2 regions of the Tindallia texcoconensis genome follow, and region 2 is predicted to be linked to the other one. Evidence: riboswitches for the same ligand, from Rfam matches in the RefSeq annotation. Region 2 holds a riboswitch; the other holds the start of a gene.
The links. Region 2 has a riboswitch for glycine ahead of ACZ47N_RS05260 (GrdX family protein). Riboswitches for the same ligand answer to the same signal wherever they lie in the genome.

Region 1 (8,711 bases), 1.2 Mb from region 2:
GAACCCAATGGATAAAACCCTTTATCAATAGCAAAGTTTTTCTGCGATATATTCACAAAATGACGAACTACATCTAATTCACTGACTTCAGGTAAAGACAAGTCTTTTGTTGCTCTCATGCTTTCTGGTATACCTTCTTCAATATTCATATCCTTAAGTTCATCGGGAGGCAGACGATAGCCAGTTCTGCCAGGTTTCGAAATGTCGCACAGTAATTTCGTATACTCCATCATTTTATCCCCTCCAAACCTTTTACTAATTGATGAATTTCGTCTAGGCTTCGCTTTTCTGTAACGCAAAGAAGCATTCCTTTTTTAATATCTGAATAATGTTTTTCAACAGAGAAACCTCCCAGTATACCCTGTTTCATCAGTTCTTCATTTACTTCTTTGACCTCTTTGGGAGCCGTTACCATAAATTCTTTGAAGAAAGGTTTGTCAAAGGTTCTTTTAAATCCGGTTTCTTTCTCAATTTTCTCTAAGGCATAATGGGCTTGCTTAAAGGATTGCTCTGCTACTTGACGCAGTCCTTTCTTTCCCATTAAAGACATATACGTAAGTGCTGCCAATGCATTCAATGCTTGATTTGAGCATATATTTGAGGTTGCCTTTTCGCGACGAATGTGTTGCTCTCTTGTTTGCAGTGTAAGGACATATCCAGTATGGCCATCTGCATCCGTTGTTTGTCCCACTATTCTTCCAGGCATTTTCCTCATAAGTTTAGTAGTTGCCGCCATAAATCCAAGATGTGGCCCACCGTAATTCATGGGGTTCCCTAAGGATTGTCCTTCTCCTATTACAATATCTGCTCCTATTTCTCCTGGTGACTTTAATAATCCAAGGGAAATCGGATCCACATTCATGATCAGTAAACCTTTATCCCGATGAGCAATTTTTTCTGCCTCTTCTACCTCTTCTATGATCCCAAAGAAGTTTGGATTTTGGATGATCACTCCTGCTGTTTGCTTTGTAACAAGTTCGCTCATTTTTTCTAAATCTGTTACTCCTTCTTTCGAAGGAACTGTTATAACTTGAATACCGTTAAATCGACCATAAGTTTCCAGTACTTTTCTTGTTGCAGGGTGAACGGTTTCAGAAACAACCACCTGCTTACGTCTCGTTTGTGCCGCTGCCATATACGCAGCCTCTGCCGTAGCTGTAGCCCCATCATACATAGATGCATTGGCTATATCCATGCCTGTAAGATTTGCAATCATTGTCTGGAATTCAAAAATAGCCTGAAGGGTTCCTTGACTGGCTTCTGCCTGATAAGGGGTGTATGCCGTATAAAACTCTGACCGTGAGGTAATATGCTTGATCACAGATGGAATATAATGATCATACGCACCAGCCCCTAAAAAGCATACCAATTCTTCTGCACTTTTATTTTGCTTCACCAGCTCTTGCATATGCTTTCTAATCTCAATTTCTGATTTAGGCTCTTCCAAGTCCAACTCTCGTTGAAGACGAACGTCTTTTGGAACATCTGTAAAAAGATCTTCAAGATCTTTCATTCCCAAAGTATTTAACATATTTTGAATATCTTCTTCCGTATGCGGGATATATGGAAACATATTAAGCCTCCTCTTCACAAAATCTTCGATAGTCCTCCGGTTTCATTAACTCTTCCAACTGTGATTGATCTTTAATTTTAATTTTCACGAACCAGTTTTCTAGTGGTGCCTGATTCAAAAGTGAAGGATCATCTTCTAAGGCTGGATTGATTTCCAGCACCGTTCCATCAACAGGAATATACATATCTGCTGCCGCCTTCACAGATTCAATAACACCGAAGGAATCTCCTTTTTCATAAGATTCATCCACTTCTGGTAATTCAATAAAAACAATGTCCCCCAAGGCCTTAGAGGCAAAATCAGTAATACCCATATACATTTCATCGCCCTGAACATCCACCCATTCGTGCTCAGCAGTAAATAATAGTTTTTCCATTTCTCTCATTTTAATTCCTCCTCGTCTTTTTTATATTAATTTTATTGTATCCGTATACCTACTCTCTAGATTTGGTGTTCTTTCTATAAAAAGGCTTGGGAATCAATTTAGCATCTACTCGTTTTTTCCGAATCTGAACTTGAATTTCCTTTGCATCTCCTATGGCTTTTCGATGGACTAAGGCTAAACCAACATTTTTATTCAAAGTAGGAGACAAATATCCCGTGGTAACAACACCTATCTTCTCATCCTTCAGCATCACATCATATCCGCTTCTAGGTATACCTCTTCCAATTAGTTCAAACCCTACTAACTTACGGGGGGTTCCCTCTTGTTTTTGTTGCATCAAAACTTCTTTTCCTATAAAGTTTTCTTTTTTCAAGTTTACAAAAAATCCAAATCCTGCCTCTAGAGGAGAAATATCTTGATCTATTTCATGTCCATACAACGGTAAACCCGCCTCAAAACGCAATGTATCTCTGCAGCCAAGTCCTGCAGCTTGAATGCCTTCTCCTTGTCCTGCTTCCATAAGCGCCTTCCAGATCTGTTCTAAGTCATCCCAGCGAGTATAAATCTCAAATCCATCTTCACCTGTGTAACCCGTTCTGGAAATAAGACAATTCACTCCAGCGATGGTAACGTTGTCTTTAAAATGAAAGAACTTGATGTCCGATAAATCTATTGTTGTTAACTTTTGGGTAATTACTTCTGCCAAGGGTCCTTGGATCGCTAATTCCCCTGTATCATCAGACTCATCTTTGATGGTCACATCAAAGCTTTCTGCCTGTTTTTGAATCCAATCTAAATCTTTTGAAACGTTTCCAGCATTAATCACCAAAAGATATTCATCTTCCTTGAATCGGTAAACCAATAGGTCGTCTACTACACCGCCTTCAGGATAACACATGAAGGTGTATAGGATCTCTCCATCTTTCATGGAAGAAAAGTCATTGGTCAGTAAGTGTTGGATAAAGTTCAGTGCTTGTTTTCCATGCACCCTCACTTCTCCCATATGGGAAACATCAAACATGCCTGCTTTTCCCCTCACCGCCTGATGCTCTTCCATAAGACCCTCATACAATACCGGCATACTCCACCCGGCATACTCCACCATTTTCCCTCCATGGGCTTTATGCCATTCAAATAATGGTGTGTGTTTTTCTTCAACCATATTGCGCCTCCTTTCTTCTAGCAACCGCCTTCACCTGAGTTCCCGACATATTCCTTATTCTTACATAAAAAAGAACACACTAACTATCTTTTGGGAAATGATAGTTGCATGCCCTCTGTAGTAAGCCTGAGAGTTTTTACAGTCACACCAGAATACATTGCGACTGCACTGCACCTTCGGCGTCCATACTGGATCTTTCCAGAGTTTTGTCCCATGGCGATCCTTTTTCCTGAAAGATTCTATGCAAAGTTCCCAACTCTACATATTGCTTCTTCGGCACCGTATCGGACTCTCTCGCCATGTTCCTCCTAGCATATTAAGTTAATTCTATTGTATCCTTTCTTTCAAGAAAATTCAATGATTGTTACACAAATTGTTTTGCCTTTGTTATTTTATCCTGCAAGGGGTATAATGAATAAACGAAATCTACACTATAAAGGGGGGTTACCAATGAAGTTATGGCCCTTTCTAAAGCCCTATGGCTGGCATTTTTTTGCCATCGGATTTTTGCTCCTATTGATTGCATTTTTAACAACCTTGCCTCCTTGGATTATGCAGTATGCTATTGATCACGTCCTTCCATCAGGAAGCTCCACATGGCTTATCTGGTTAGCTTTAGCCATGGTACTACTCTCCTTGTTAGAAGGATTGGTAAGTTTTACTCAACAGGTATTCAGTGAACTACTTAGCCAGAAAGTAATTCACAACCTACGCAACCAGCTTTTTCATCACTTAAATCAATTATCCTTTTCTTTTTATGACAAAGCCCGTGTTGGTGACCTAATGGCTCGCATCGTCTCGGATACGGATACATTAAATCGTTTCATTGGGTTTGGATTGATGAAAGTAATCACCAATAGTCTCGTCCTCCTTTGGATTCTGCTCACTTTATTCTATTGGAACCCCTACATGGGTCTGCTTTTTTTGGTTTTAATTCCGCCTATGATTCACGCCATGTGGACATATGCCAGGAAAGTTAGACCAGCTTACAAAGAAATTCGAAAACAGACAGGAACTCTCACTTCACGTGTGCAAGAAAACCTGGCTGGCATCGAAGTAACCAAACTCTTTGGAAATGAAGAGTGGCAACAACTTCAATTCTCTGGAGAAAATACTTGTCTTTTAAATGAAACCCTTGAAGCCAACCGCATAACTGGCTTTTGGATGCCTTATGCAGAGACTCTGCTTGGTTTTTTTACAGGACTAGTGCTGCTGGCAGGCGGATGGTTAGTTGCTTACAATCATATGACCCCTGGGACCTTAGTGGCATTTCTTGCTTATGTAAATATGTTAAGACGACCCATTCGTCAAACGGGGTTTCTTCTCAACCTTTTTAGTCAAGGTGATGCAGCAGCCAGCAGAATTATGGATATTTTGAATCAAAGTACTTCTCTCAAAGATGAGCCAGGTGCTGTCCCTTTCCAAAAGCTAAAAAAATCCATTGTCATGAAAGATATATCTTTTTCTTATGATCAAGAAACTGTTTTACATCGTATTAATCTCCAAATCCACTTAGGTGAAACCACTGCAATAATAGGACCTTCAGGTGCTGGTAAAACAACGCTCCTTCAGCTATTGCTTCGATTTTACCAGCCCAATACCGGCCAAGTGCTGGTTGACGATGATCCAGTCACCTGCTATACCTTGGCAAGCTTACGAGAAAAAATTGGATTTGTCATGCAGCATCCTTTTTTATTCGATGGCAGCCTTGAGGAAAACATCTCTATTGGATCACCTAAAGCTTCTTTCTCTGCCTTACAAGAAGCTACTAAAGCCGCTGGGTTAGACTCGTTTATCCAATCCCTTCCTTCAGGCTATCAAACGCCTGTCGGCGAAAGAGGTGTCCGTCTTTCTGGTGGCCAGGCTCAGCGATTAGCCTTAGCCCGTGTCTTACTCAAAAAACCAGAAATACTCGTTTTAGATGAGCCTACTTCCAGCGTAGATACTCTCACAGACAATACCATCATGAATGAAATTTCACGTATCATGAAAGGAAAAACAACCATCATTATTGCACATCGCCTTTCAACACTTCAAAAAACAAATCGGGTAGTGTTCTTGAAGGAAGGCCTTATAAAAGCCCAGGGTACTCACACAGAACTGATGCACTCTAGCGAAGATTACAGGAAATTTGTGGAACTTAGCATCTTGTAGGATCTTTAATCAGAAAGGAAGGAAATACATGCGAGGTAGTTTTTTTAACAAGTCTACGCATAGGAATGAACATAAATTTCATATCCGCTATTTACGCAAAGAAAATATCCATTTCTTTTTTAGTGCTGTCAGCAAGTACCGAAAAGAACTGCTACTTGCCGCATTATTTACATTTCTTCATAGCTTTACGGTGCTCATCCCTCCTTATTTAACACAACGGGTGGTGGATGATTATATCTTACCCGGTAACCCAGAAGGAATGATCTTTTTAATGAGCGTGTTTTTCACCTTGTATGGAGCCTCTTGGTACTTTGCTTATCAACAACGTATTTGGAGCCAAGCCGCTGGTCAAAGAGCTGTCTTTACCATTCGTAATGAACTTCACAAAAAAATTGTTTCTCTGCCCTTACGCTTTCACGAATACCATAAAAAAGGGACTCTCTCCTCTTTATTAATGAACGATGTATCCTCCATATCAAAAGCGATTACAGAAGGTATCATTGGCTTAATGAGTGACCTCTTAATCCTTTTGGGAATCACCTTAATGATGTATCGAATGCAGCCACAGTTAACCATGCTTTTACTGGCTACCCTACCTTTAATTCTAATTACCATGGCTTTACTAGGACGTCGCATAAGAGAAGCCTTCACTGAAGTACGAGAAAAAACCGCCGATTTAAACGCTCAGGTAGAAGAAAACTTTTCTGGAATTCGAGTCATCCAGTCCCTTGGCATACAAGAAAAGAGTGAGGAATATTTTGATCAAATAAGCCAAAAAAGCGTTCACGCTAATGTAAAGGCTATGGTCCTACTAGCTTTGTTTTTCCCCATTATGTCTCTAACCACAGGCTTTGGTAATGCCATTCTTTTATGGTACGGCGGCATTCAAGTTCAAACCAGCGGAATTACACTAGGGATTTTCGTTGCTTTTCTAGCCTATATTCGCAAATTCTACATGCCCATGAGAAATCTTAGTGATTTATACAACATTTATCTTTCTGCATTCGCTTCTTTGCATCGAATTGTGGATGTAATGTCTATTGAAAGCGAAGAAGCTCGACTTCTCAAGCTTAACCCCGAATCAGTACAATTGAATTCTAATTTATTTCAGTTCCAAATAACGTTTAAGCACTTATATTTTTCCTATGATACTGAACCTGTACTAAAGGGGCTCCATTTAGACATCAAAAAAGGAGAGCGAATTGGTATTGTTGGTGAAAGCGGCACTGGTAAATCCTCTCTCATAAGACTTCTTACGGCTTTGGATAATCCGCTACAAGGAGAAATACTATTGGATGATCAAAGGATTTCGACTATTCCACTTTCATTCCTTCGAAAAAAAATTGCGGTGGTTCCCCAGACCACTTTTCTTTTTTCCGATACTATTGCCAACAACATTAGACAAGGTAACCCCAAAGCAAGTTTATGCCAAGTCCAGCAAGCCTCAAAAAAAGCGAAGGCTCATGATATGATCATGAGGCTTCCAAATCAATATGAAACTATTTTAGGAGAAGGTGGCGTTGGTCTATCTGGTGGCCAGCGTCAGTTAATTTCTTTTGCTAGAGCTTTATTAAAAGAACCTGAAGTTCTTATTTTAGATGAAGCTACTTCTAGCATGGATATTTTTCTTGAAGATCTGCTACTTCAATCAATAGATGACATCATCGGCAGCAAAACTGCTATCATCATTTCTCACCGAATCCGTACAATCCAAAACTTGGACCGAATTTGCATTCTTAGAAATGGACAAATAGAAGCTTGTGGGACTCACGCTGAATTACTGAACCACCATGATTACTACAAAACTTTAGTAACTGCTGGACAAAACAAAGTTTCTTAGGTTCTTGTTTCAGGGAAACCATAGGAGACCATGAATTGATCTGGCTCTTCCTGTATTTCCTCTAACTTAAATCCTACACCCCCTATCTCCAACAACAGTTTTTGTTTTTTTATTTCTGTGTTTTTTAGCACTAGGACATCGCCAAAGGATAAGGACTCTTGCCGACAAATCCCTTTTGCTAATAGGAATCGTAGTTTTCCACCATATACGCCAGTCCGAAGCCTAAGATCTTTTATATACAAACCAGCAAACATGACGCTGCTTAAACTCGGATAGTTAAAAGGAGATACGGTGCACAACACATAACCGTAGCCATAGTTTTCAATCATTTTCATGGTGTGAACAAGCATTTTCTTTTGAAGGGCATTCCCTCGGTAATCTGGTCTGACCATGGTGGCTTCTAAGATTGCTACCTTCTCCAGATCCCTCTTTTCTGTTAAACCAATTTCTCTGCCCATATTGCCTTGAGTATCCCCTGGAAAACTTACAGTTCTAACTGCAATAAGCTGGTTTTCAACAAAGACTCCAAGAGAAAACCCTTTTCCTTCCACCAACATAACCTCTTGAAAAGATTCGATAGGATCTGGCACAAATTTTTGCGGATCATCCTGAGCCTCATATACCACCTTCTGCAAGTCAAATATTTCCTGTGCTCTGCCGGGATCCAATCTCACCATTTGATAAGGTTTTTCCGTTATCTCTTCTGCCGTATGGTGATACAGAAGCCCGGTTTCAATTATCTGCAAGTCTATCACCCTCCATCCATAATCAATTCGCAACAAAATTTTTCCATAAGACACCATCTATTATTCTGTATGATTATTTTCATATACCTTCTTAGAAGCTTCTGTAATCTGTATAAGTGCATCAAATCTAAGTTTTTTATCCAGTATATACGAAATCTTTTCTCCTTCAGAGGCACCTGATAGAAAATATTTCGGAGTAAGTTGATTCAACACTGTCGCCACAATATCTTCTTCACAGAACTCGCAATCACAAATCTTATCTTTATTTTTATATTCGGCCAGCACTTCTCGAACTAAAGTTTCCGTGTAGTTTTGCAACATATTACTCACACTCCTCTTTGTTTTCATCTATCAATGCCTCTTGCAGCCTTACGACTTTTCCCTTTGACTCCACCTATATATACCGATAAAACACATATACCCCTAAACCCATTACAAGAGTTAAGACAATTGCTAACAATACAGAAAAAGCCGTCACAAGAATCCTCCCCATCGATTTAAGTCTAATGATTATGATTATTCTTATTATACCTCTTCCTTAGTGGCTATACCATTAAAAATAATAAAATTAAACAACCGGCAATGAAGCATTGCCTCATTAACCGGTTGTTTAAAATAACATAATTAATTTATTGATTTTCTTTCACATTACAAGGTAAAGGGGATAATAATATCTGGATCTACTACGCGGAATGTAAAGGATTCTGCTGCAAATAAAGTGACGGTATGAGCATCATGACTTTCATACCCAATCGAAAAGTCTCCACCAACAAGCATTTCCAGATCTTCATGATCTTGAGGCACCAACAAAGCACCTTCTAAGACACTGCTGTAAACTACAGATCCTCCAA
Region 2 (8,711 bases):
AATAACCCCTTCTCGCTCCATGTCTCTCAGTACATCTAGGGGCAGTACTCGATCTGGATCTTCATTGGCATATATTGGGTCATAGCCACCATGAGCGGTTTCATACATTTCTTCCGTTAAATCCTCTACTCCTTCGATGGAATATTTTCCAAATTTAGAAGCACTGGAGGATTCTACTCGATCTGGGTTTTGTTTTGGCACTATACCACCAGAAGTAACCATGGCTATCTTGAGATGACTAAGGTCTTCCAACGGATCCGCTGGTGGTACTCGGTCAAATTCTGGCATGGCATATTCGGTTTGGTACTCTTTGCCGCCTAGCTTGGCAATCATCATGTTTACGGCTCGGCGGGAACCTCTTTCTTCCATAAAGACATTTTTCCGAATGCCTCTCGGAATATATCCTTCTTCTTCTGGCTTACCAATTTCTTCGCCATTAAGCATTTTCTTCGCCATTTTCACCATGGCTGGCACTGCCTTACGCATGGCAGCAGCGGAATTGCCGGTTTCAATGATATAGATTCCCTTTCGGAACAAATCTGCCCCTGGGTTTTCTACGTACATTCCTGTTAATACTGGAATGTTTAATTCTTCCTGCACCATCCAAGCCACCGTAGCGCAAGCAACTCCATAGCGTCCCGCATTAAAGGCCGGTCCTGCTATAAATAGGTCTGCTTCGTAGGGTTTGATCATTTCAAGGATTTTTTGTTTTGATGTTTCAGGATTTTCGTTGAAGTAGGAATCGCCGCAAATAATGGTGGCTACAATTTCTGCTTCCTCTCCAAAAGCTGAATTGAAGGCCATTCCAGGGCCCACTACGCCTTCTCTTAACTCTGGTGGTATATCTGCTTTTTCTTCGCCACCAATACCGGCAAAGAACTGATTCACATAATGAATAATTCGCTTTTTGGCCATCGATACCATCCTTTCTTTGTATACCCTTTATCATTAAAAATAACGTTTATCTACCTATTTTTTGACTATCTGTGTCTTTGTTTTTAATAGGCTACTGCTGACAGATGGCCGAATCCAGTTTCGTTGGTGGCACCTGTAATCGCTTGTAGCTCTACTTCTATGGATCCATCTTCTCGAAGACTTCCGGAAAAACCGCCGGCAATAGAATCAATGTAGGCTGTTGTTCCAATCAGTCGGTTCATATCTGGAAGAAGGATGGTTTCGTTGGCGTTTCCGTTGGTGACAACGGCATTTGCTTTTGGATCTGCATCTGCCAAGGACTGGGATGCGCCATCTCTGCCGGCATATTCGTCTGTCACAATTACGGTTTTAATTCCTTTTTCTTCGATTTTTCGGCAATTCATAATTAAGTCTGTATCTGGATTTCCAAAGCCTTCCTGTGTCACAATGGCTCCGTCTAAGCCCATAAATTCGCAAAGCTTTGCTGTCCAGTTAGAGGATCGTTCTTTGTCTGCCAGGGTAACGTTTTCGTTGGTGATGATGACTCCCAGAAAGTTAATGGTCTTTCCATGTTCTTCGTATAAATCTTCAATAACCGGATTGTTGAGATGAATATAGGTAGGGTTCTTATCGCAGGCAGAAACGCAGTTTCCACTAACAATAGCGCCGTCCATGATTTCTGTTGGATACATGACAGTTGGAACCAATTTCTTAGCATCTACGCCATATACGTAAGTGTCATGAAGCAATCCTTGGGTTTGAAGCATATACACATATCCTACCCGTGGAAGGTCTGGATATAATTCGGCTGCTTCTCTTGGTGCAAGGGTTTCGTATACCTTCACTTCATCTGGCTCTACTTCTTTGATGGCTTGTCCCAAAAATGCGGCTGCTTTTAGTCCCACGGTTCTTAAAGCGGCTTCGTGGTCGTGGGCTTTGATGCCTGGTTTCGGCTCTGCTGTAATGACGACATTATGGGTCTTGGAGAAGGGGGTATAGTCGGCGCCTGGACCGGACATATCGATAATTCCCTCCTGAAAACCAACTACTTTTCCTGCGGTTACCACTGCTACGTTTTTCATGGCATGGGTTCTACCATTTCCTACGGTGTGTACTTTGCCCAACATGCCTGGGAAAATCTCCCCATGTCCTTTTACCTTTACCCGTGGTTCAATCACATCTTTTACGGGTGTAATACGCACAGATTCTCCTGGATGGGCTAAATCTACTCGGATTTTCCATAGGTGCTCATCGCCTCCAATGGCTTCCAGCAGCTCTCTGTGATCCACAACCAACACGTGTCCGTCCACATGGGTTTTTTCCCCAAACTGAACGTCTTCAATAAACACTTTTCCTACTTCGAGTTTCATACATTTCGCTCCTTTCTTTTCTTTTATCGTTTTTAATGTTCCTCTATAACAGACTTGATTAAGTCCAAATCCACTAATTGAAGGTCTGGCAAATCTTCTTCTCTGTACGTTCGCAGAGAATGAAGTTTTCCATCTTTGCCTTTAAAGGATGCTAGCAATGCAAATGCCTGCTCTAAGGTTTGAAGGGACGGCATGTGCAAGGTGGTTTTTTCGTCGGAAATCACCACTGTACGGTAAGGCGTCTCATAGGGCTTAACGCTGCCCGCTAAGGGATGGGTAAGCATTTGATGTCCTTCATGAACTCGATTTCGTACCTCTAACAGTACGTCCTCGTAATCCCCTTCTACCCAAAACAAGGGCTTTCCCTGCTCTTCCAGATAATGTTTTACCATTGGATTATTTGTTGTTACCATGCCACCACCGCCTAGGTAAAAGAATGTTTAGGCCGATTTCCTTGGTCGCAAAAAAGAGCAAACAGGAAATTCATCCTATTTGCTCTGTATTGGGACCTGAGAGTTTCTCCCTGTTAATGAAATCATTAACAGGACTTGCTCCTTCGGTGCTTTCGCTTTCCAGAGGTCTGTCAACACACGGTCTTTTTGCCTGAGAAATTCACTAAGGATCTTAGCCATTAGCTTTTACCTTCGGCGGCTCATTTCGAGCTCTCTCCCGCATGCGTCATCCAGTGTTCGTATGAAATTTTGTCGATGCACTATATTGATATCGATCTCTGCAATAATTATATAACGTTTTCCTATAAAAGGCAATCCTTTTTTTGATAAAAAATTAACATGGAAAAGAACGCTGGATCTATTGTAATTCAGCCCTCTGCGATTTCCTTGGTTAGTTGGAAAGGAAAAACAAAGTCAAAGTCACAAAATAATCCACACGTTAAATGCGCATGCTATTTCCTTAGCCACAAAAAAGACAAGTGTATTATCACTTGTCTTTTACGATCATTTTTTTTGGTTTTGGTCTTTTTTATTACGCTTACTCTTTTAACTGTAATTAATAAAAGCTGTGCACCCCGATTCGACAATGCTTCATAGCCGGTACCCGAACAGTTAGCTCAAATCAGGCTGGCCCGCAGCACACAAAAGGGATCACTTACCGCTGCTTCCTTCCGGACCTGACGGGGTTCATGAGCTTTCGTTGAGCGGGACCCAATCGTCATAACCACTTATCCGAGTCTGCACCACAAATACAATGCCTCCACGGGGAATTCAACCCTGCTATAGCGGTTTGCAGGTTATAGGGCACCGCTACCTCCCCATCTAGCACAGCAACCTTTATGACAAATTTAATGGCGGAGAGAGCGGGACTCGAACCCGCGGGGCCGTTAAGCCTTACACGCTTTCCAGGCGTGCCCCTTAGCCACTCGGTCACCTCTCCTTGATTATCCACAAACAGATCTTTTAAACAGATCCTCTATTAGGCTTCCTTTGATGAATAGCCGCACAATCTATTATAAAGAAAACTCTTGTCTTTGGCAAGGCTTTTTTGTAAATTGATTGTATTCACTCCTTTTACCCTAAAAGCGCAGCCCCAATGGCTCCTGTATACTGAGCCATGGAAGACACTTCTATGGCTTTTCCCAGGTTTTCTTCAAGCTTCTGTTGTAGGTATCTATTCCTCGCCAAGCCTCCTGAGAAAAATATGGATTCCTCCACGCCTATTCTCATTGCCTGGGTAGAAATTCGACCAGCCGTAGACGATAGCAGTCCGGAGGCAATGCTTTCCTTAGAAGCCCCACCCGCCAACATTCCGATGATTTCTGATTCAGCAAAAACCGTACACATACTATTTATTTGAGCTGGTTTATCCTGCAATGCCATTTTTTCTAGATCCTTAACATCGACTTCTAAACGGGTAGCCATTACCTGTAAAAACTGCCCTGTACCAGCTGCACATTTATCGTTCATAATAAAATCCACTACATTTCCAGCATCGTCCATCCGAATTACTTTGCTGTCTTGCCCTCCAATATCAATGACGGTTCTGGATGTAGGACTAAGGTAAAAAGCACCTTTGGCATGGCATGTGATTTCTGTTATTTTTCGAGTAGCAAAGGACAAGGTTTTACGTCCGTAACCAGTGGTCACCACCGAACTAATTTCCTGTTCCGAAAACCCTTGCTTCTCTTTTAATTGTTGGATGAGGGCCTCTCCGGTTTCTTTTGGGCTCCAGCCAGTAGGTAACCGATGGTATGCGATAATGTCTTGTCCTTGCAGTACCACTGCTTTTGTAACCGTTGAACCAATATCTATTCCAATACGAACCACAATGATCCTCCTAAGCTACATCCAAGTAGTTTCTTTGTTTATTCTTCTCCTGCCACTAGAAGTTTCCATTTCTTGCCATTTTTCGGGGCTTTCTCTGGTAAGTATACGCCGGCCCAAAGAATTCTTTTTTCCTTCAGTTTCTGCATCACCGTTGCTTGGTCAGTCTCCGTGGAGACTGGAAAATGTAGCGAAAGGCCACAACTAGCTGAAATATCCCTTGGGGTAGGAATCATTTCCATGGACCATCCAGCCTCTTTTCCCAAACGTTCTGCCGCTATAGCGTGGTGAGTGGAATGAAAGGCTACGAGCCATTCTTCTTTCACGTTTATCATCCCTTCATCTTCCTATGTATTCTGTCAAGGTTTATGGACATCCTAAGGACGAAACCGCCTATAGAAAGGAAGTCTTCTAAACAGGATTCATTCGATACTTTATCATGGAGCTGCTTTTAATTGAAATAGATTTTTTCTATGGGTATTTGAATTTCTATAGTTTTTTTGAATAGGTCTTTTTCTCTCGAAGCTTCATGAAAAAATTTTTCATTATGCGAGAACACTGATCTTCCAATACCCCTGTAATGATTTCTGCTTGATGGTTCAGTCGTTCATCTTGCAAGGTATTCATCAAAGAACCACAGGCTCCGGCTTTAGGATCCATGGCACCAATCACCACTCTGTCAATTCGACTTTGGAAAATAGCTCCTGCACACATAGGGCAGGGTTCTACGGTTACGTATAGCGTACTTTCTGTCAGCCTCCATCCACCAGCGGTTTGACAAGCCTGTTGGATGGCCAACAGTTCCGCATGGGCCGTTGCCATTTTATCTATCTCTCGCTTATTATGGGCCCTGGCAATGATTTCTCCTTTTCGAACCACTACAGCTCCAATCGGCACCTCTCCTATGGCTTGGGCTTTCTCGGCTTCTTCTAGGGCTAGTCTCATATAGTATTCATCTTTATGTTCTTCTATCATTTAAAAACTCCTTTGCCAAAGGCTTCCAGCACTTTTTCTGGCTTTTTATGATTCTTTCTTTTTCCGCATATATCTTTTGTAGCCATGAGGTGCTATGGCCATCGCCAGTAAGATCCCATAAACCATCAGGGTACTCGGCGATAAATAATTGTCCAGATTTTCTCCTAAATACGTATAGAGAATTCCCTTGGGCAGCATTCCCAGCATGGTTCCCACCATGAATTTTTTAAAGGGAAGGCGAGCCAGTCCGGAAGCTGCTGTGATGGAGTCAAAGGGCATTCCTGGTGTTACTCGGATGGAAAAAATCTTAGGCATAAGGTCTTTTTCTGTTACATTATAAAGCATCCTGATGTATTTATACGGCACCATTCGACGAAAGATCCGATGAAACCGACTGGAAAACAAATAGATAAGGGAGGTGGAGCCAGCCATTCCCCCTAAGGCCCAAAAGCTTCCTTCCAAGGTTCCAAAAGCCAGTCCGCCGGATACAAAGAAAAAGGAAACAGGTATTGCCATTAAGGGTCTAAAAATAGAGAGCGCTAAAAAAACCAGTCGACTCCAGCCTCCATAGGCCAAAATCATTTGCTGAATTTCTTCTACATCGACCCTAAGCAACCAAGCACGGCGGCTTTCTGTCATCATAGCGAACCCTACCATCATAGCAAGGAAGATTGCCAGCAACAAGTATTTTTTTCTTTTCACGCCGGAACGCTCCCTTCTGTTCCTAAAGGAATCCCTTGAAATAACAAATGGACCACAAAAACAATTTGTGACCCAAGAAAAAACTAAGTGTAGTGAAGTAAGAGGCGAAGGAAAGAATCCTTCACCTCTTACTGGATATCAAGGCTTAAACCGTAAACTCTTTCACTCGTTCTTTCATTTCGTCTGCTAGTTTCGAGAGAACTTCACTGGACTTAAAGATGTCATTAACAGACTCTCCTTGAGTGGTCATACTTGCAGCCACTTCCTGGGTGCTGGCAGCATTTTCTTGAGAAATAGCTGCTAGATTATCAATCACAGCGATAATCTCGTTCTTTTTATCCGTCATTTCTTGGCCCGAGGTGTTGATGGCTTCTAAGGATTGTTTCATGTTTTCCAAGGATTTTGCAATGTCCTTGAAGTTGTCTGATGTATGGGTCACACTTTGCATTTGATGATCCATAATCTTTTCTAGATCTTCTACGGTGGTTACTCCTTCGTCGGTTTCTACCTGTAGGGTGTTGATGACCGTAGTAATTTCTTCGCTAAAGGTATTGGATTGTTCTGCAAGTTTTCGAATTTCCTCTGCTACTACGGCAAAGCCTTTACCAGCTTCACCAGCTCGAGCTGCTTCAATGGAAGCGTTTAAAGCCAATAGATTGGTTTGCTCTGCAATGCTTCCAATGTTTTCAATGGCTTGAGTAATGGTATTGGCGCTTTCATTGGTTCGATTAATCAATTTCTTTACCATTTTAGAGGCTTCATCGCTTTTTCTTGCATCTTCTACCAGGTTATCTACGGTTTTAAGGCCATAATCTTTGAGTTCTGATATTTGTTGGATCGAAGTATTAAGTCTTTTCATTTTATCCTCGTTGGAGTCCATTACATCTCCTAAGGCACGAGCATTTTCTGCTCCTTTTTCTGTCTCTTCTGCCTGTTCTGTGGCTCCTTTGGATATTTGTTCTACCGCATCTTCTACTTCTTTAGACGCCGTAAAGGAAACTTTACTAATTTCTTCTAACTCATGGGAAGAGTTTGAAAGTTGCTCTGCTCGCTGAATAATATCTTCTATCATCGATTTATTGCTCTTCTGGGTTAATAATAAGGATGTTGAAATTTCTCCCAGTTCTCCCTTATCTTTTAGGAGTGCTTCATCCATTTCATTGGTAAAGATCCCCTCGCCTAAGCTTTCGACAAAGGTTTTAATCTTGCTTAAGCCTTTTACCGATTTACTGACATTGAAATATAACACTAGGGCAAGAATAATGAAAATAACCACTGCTGTCATTAAGGTAATCCGAATTACTTGTTGAATGGATTCGTTTACTTCTTTCATCGAAAAACCAATATTAATCGCTCCCGTAATGTGACCATCCACTTCAACGGGAACCGCCACGTCAAACACTTCAATTTCCTCTTCTGTATATAAAAAAGTACTGGAGTATCGTTGGTTCTCGTTTATGGTACTAATGGCGGCTTGGTCATCGGAAAGGTCCATGCCTATTCGGTCTTCATCGCTATGGGCAAAGGCTGTAAAGTCATTATCAATAAATAATGCATATTCAATGCCTTCCGTATTGCTAATTTGCGTCACTAAGGTTTGATATTCGGCACTTTCCAATAGTTCATTTACTACGCTGGCCTCTAAGCCTACCTGAAGAATATTGCCGTTTTCCAGCCTAAGATAACCAAATTTAAAGGATTCATCGGTTTCTGTACTTTGGCGAATTTCTTCAAATAAATAGGGTTCATTGCTTGGGATAAACTCCGTTAATACATGATCCTCTGGGAGCTCCAAGCCTTCAAAGCCATCGGTGGCAGAGTAGACAATTGATTGATCTTCAGCACTCCAATAATGAATACGATGAACAGCTAAATCATTGGCTAGTTCTTCGAGCCATGCACTGTTCACTCTTTGCTCTTCTACTGGTAAAGATAACTCTTCTTCGACAACCCGAGCAGTCCCAATAATTTTATCTTCTAACAAAGCATTGATGGTTTCTGTAGCCAGAAAGCCATCATTGGCTCTTGCTATAAAATCGGTAGCTCGGTTAAAGCCTTCTCTCTCCATCTCATTTAAAATTTGATCTCTAACCAAAACAATAGAAATACTCGATAAGACAAAAATTCCTATAAAGATAATCATCAAGGGCAAAATCATCAAGCGAAATTTTAGTTTTGTCAATAGTTTCATGAATGTATCAGCTCCTTTAGTAACCATTAAAAATTCGAGAAGTAAAATCGTTTATTAAACATACCCCAAAACTACCTGTAAAATCACCTCTTTGGAAACTCTCTAAAAATTCCACAAATTCCAACTCTTTGCCTGGGGCAAGTAGTTCCGACACAGGGTTCCATTAATCTTTATAAAGTAAGGAAAAACGCCTATTTTTTATTTTTACGCTGGCTGTCGTGGGCATTTTAAATGATCTGTGTTAGAATGAAGATTACTTACATTAAATTTCTTTCGTCA

Region 1: linked by a shared signal. The riboswitch ahead of gcvT (glycine cleavage system aminomethyltransferase GcvT) and the one ahead of ACZ47N_RS05260 (GrdX family protein) in region 2 are both predicted to bind glycine.

The regions. Positions count from the first base shown of each region.
Region 1 is NZ_AP042431.1:2,347,843-2,356,553, reverse strand. Features, by position in the region: gene gcvPB (aminomethyl-transferring glycine dehydrogenase subunit GcvPB) at 1-233, opposite strand, end outside; gene gcvPA (aminomethyl-transferring glycine dehydrogenase subunit GcvPA) at 230-1,573, opposite strand; gene gcvH (glycine cleavage system protein GcvH) at 1,575-1,958, opposite strand; gene gcvT (glycine cleavage system aminomethyltransferase GcvT) at 2,008-3,120, opposite strand; glycine riboswitch at 3,234-3,324, opposite strand; glycine riboswitch at 3,328-3,427, opposite strand; gene ACZ47N_RS10610 (ABC transporter ATP-binding protein) at 3,571-5,274, shown strand; gene ACZ47N_RS10605 (ABC transporter ATP-binding protein) at 5,303-7,114, shown strand; gene ACZ47N_RS10600 (hypothetical protein) at 7,111-7,860, opposite strand; gene ACZ47N_RS10595 (late competence development ComFB family protein) at 7,921-8,181, opposite strand; gene ACZ47N_RS10590 (family 1 encapsulin nanocompartment shell protein) at 8,509-8,711, opposite strand, start outside.
Region 2 is NZ_AP042431.1:1,132,958-1,141,668, forward strand. Features, by position in the region: gene grdB (glycine reductase complex selenoprotein B) at 1-915, opposite strand, end outside; gene ACZ47N_RS05255 (glycine/sarcosine/betaine reductase component B subunit) at 999-2,285, opposite strand; gene ACZ47N_RS05260 (GrdX family protein) at 2,318-2,698, opposite strand; glycine riboswitch at 2,867-2,967, opposite strand; RNA gene ffs (signal recognition particle sRNA large type) at 3,304-3,568, opposite strand; tRNA gene ACZ47N_RS05270 (tRNA-Ser) at 3,590-3,677, opposite strand; gene ACZ47N_RS05275 (acyl-CoA dehydratase activase) at 3,812-4,567, opposite strand; gene ACZ47N_RS05280 (putative Se/S carrier protein) at 4,606-4,899, opposite strand; gene tadA (tRNA adenosine(34) deaminase TadA) at 5,054-5,539, opposite strand; gene ACZ47N_RS05290 (TVP38/TMEM64 family protein) at 5,585-6,241, opposite strand; gene ACZ47N_RS05295 (methyl-accepting chemotaxis protein) at 6,387-8,432, opposite strand.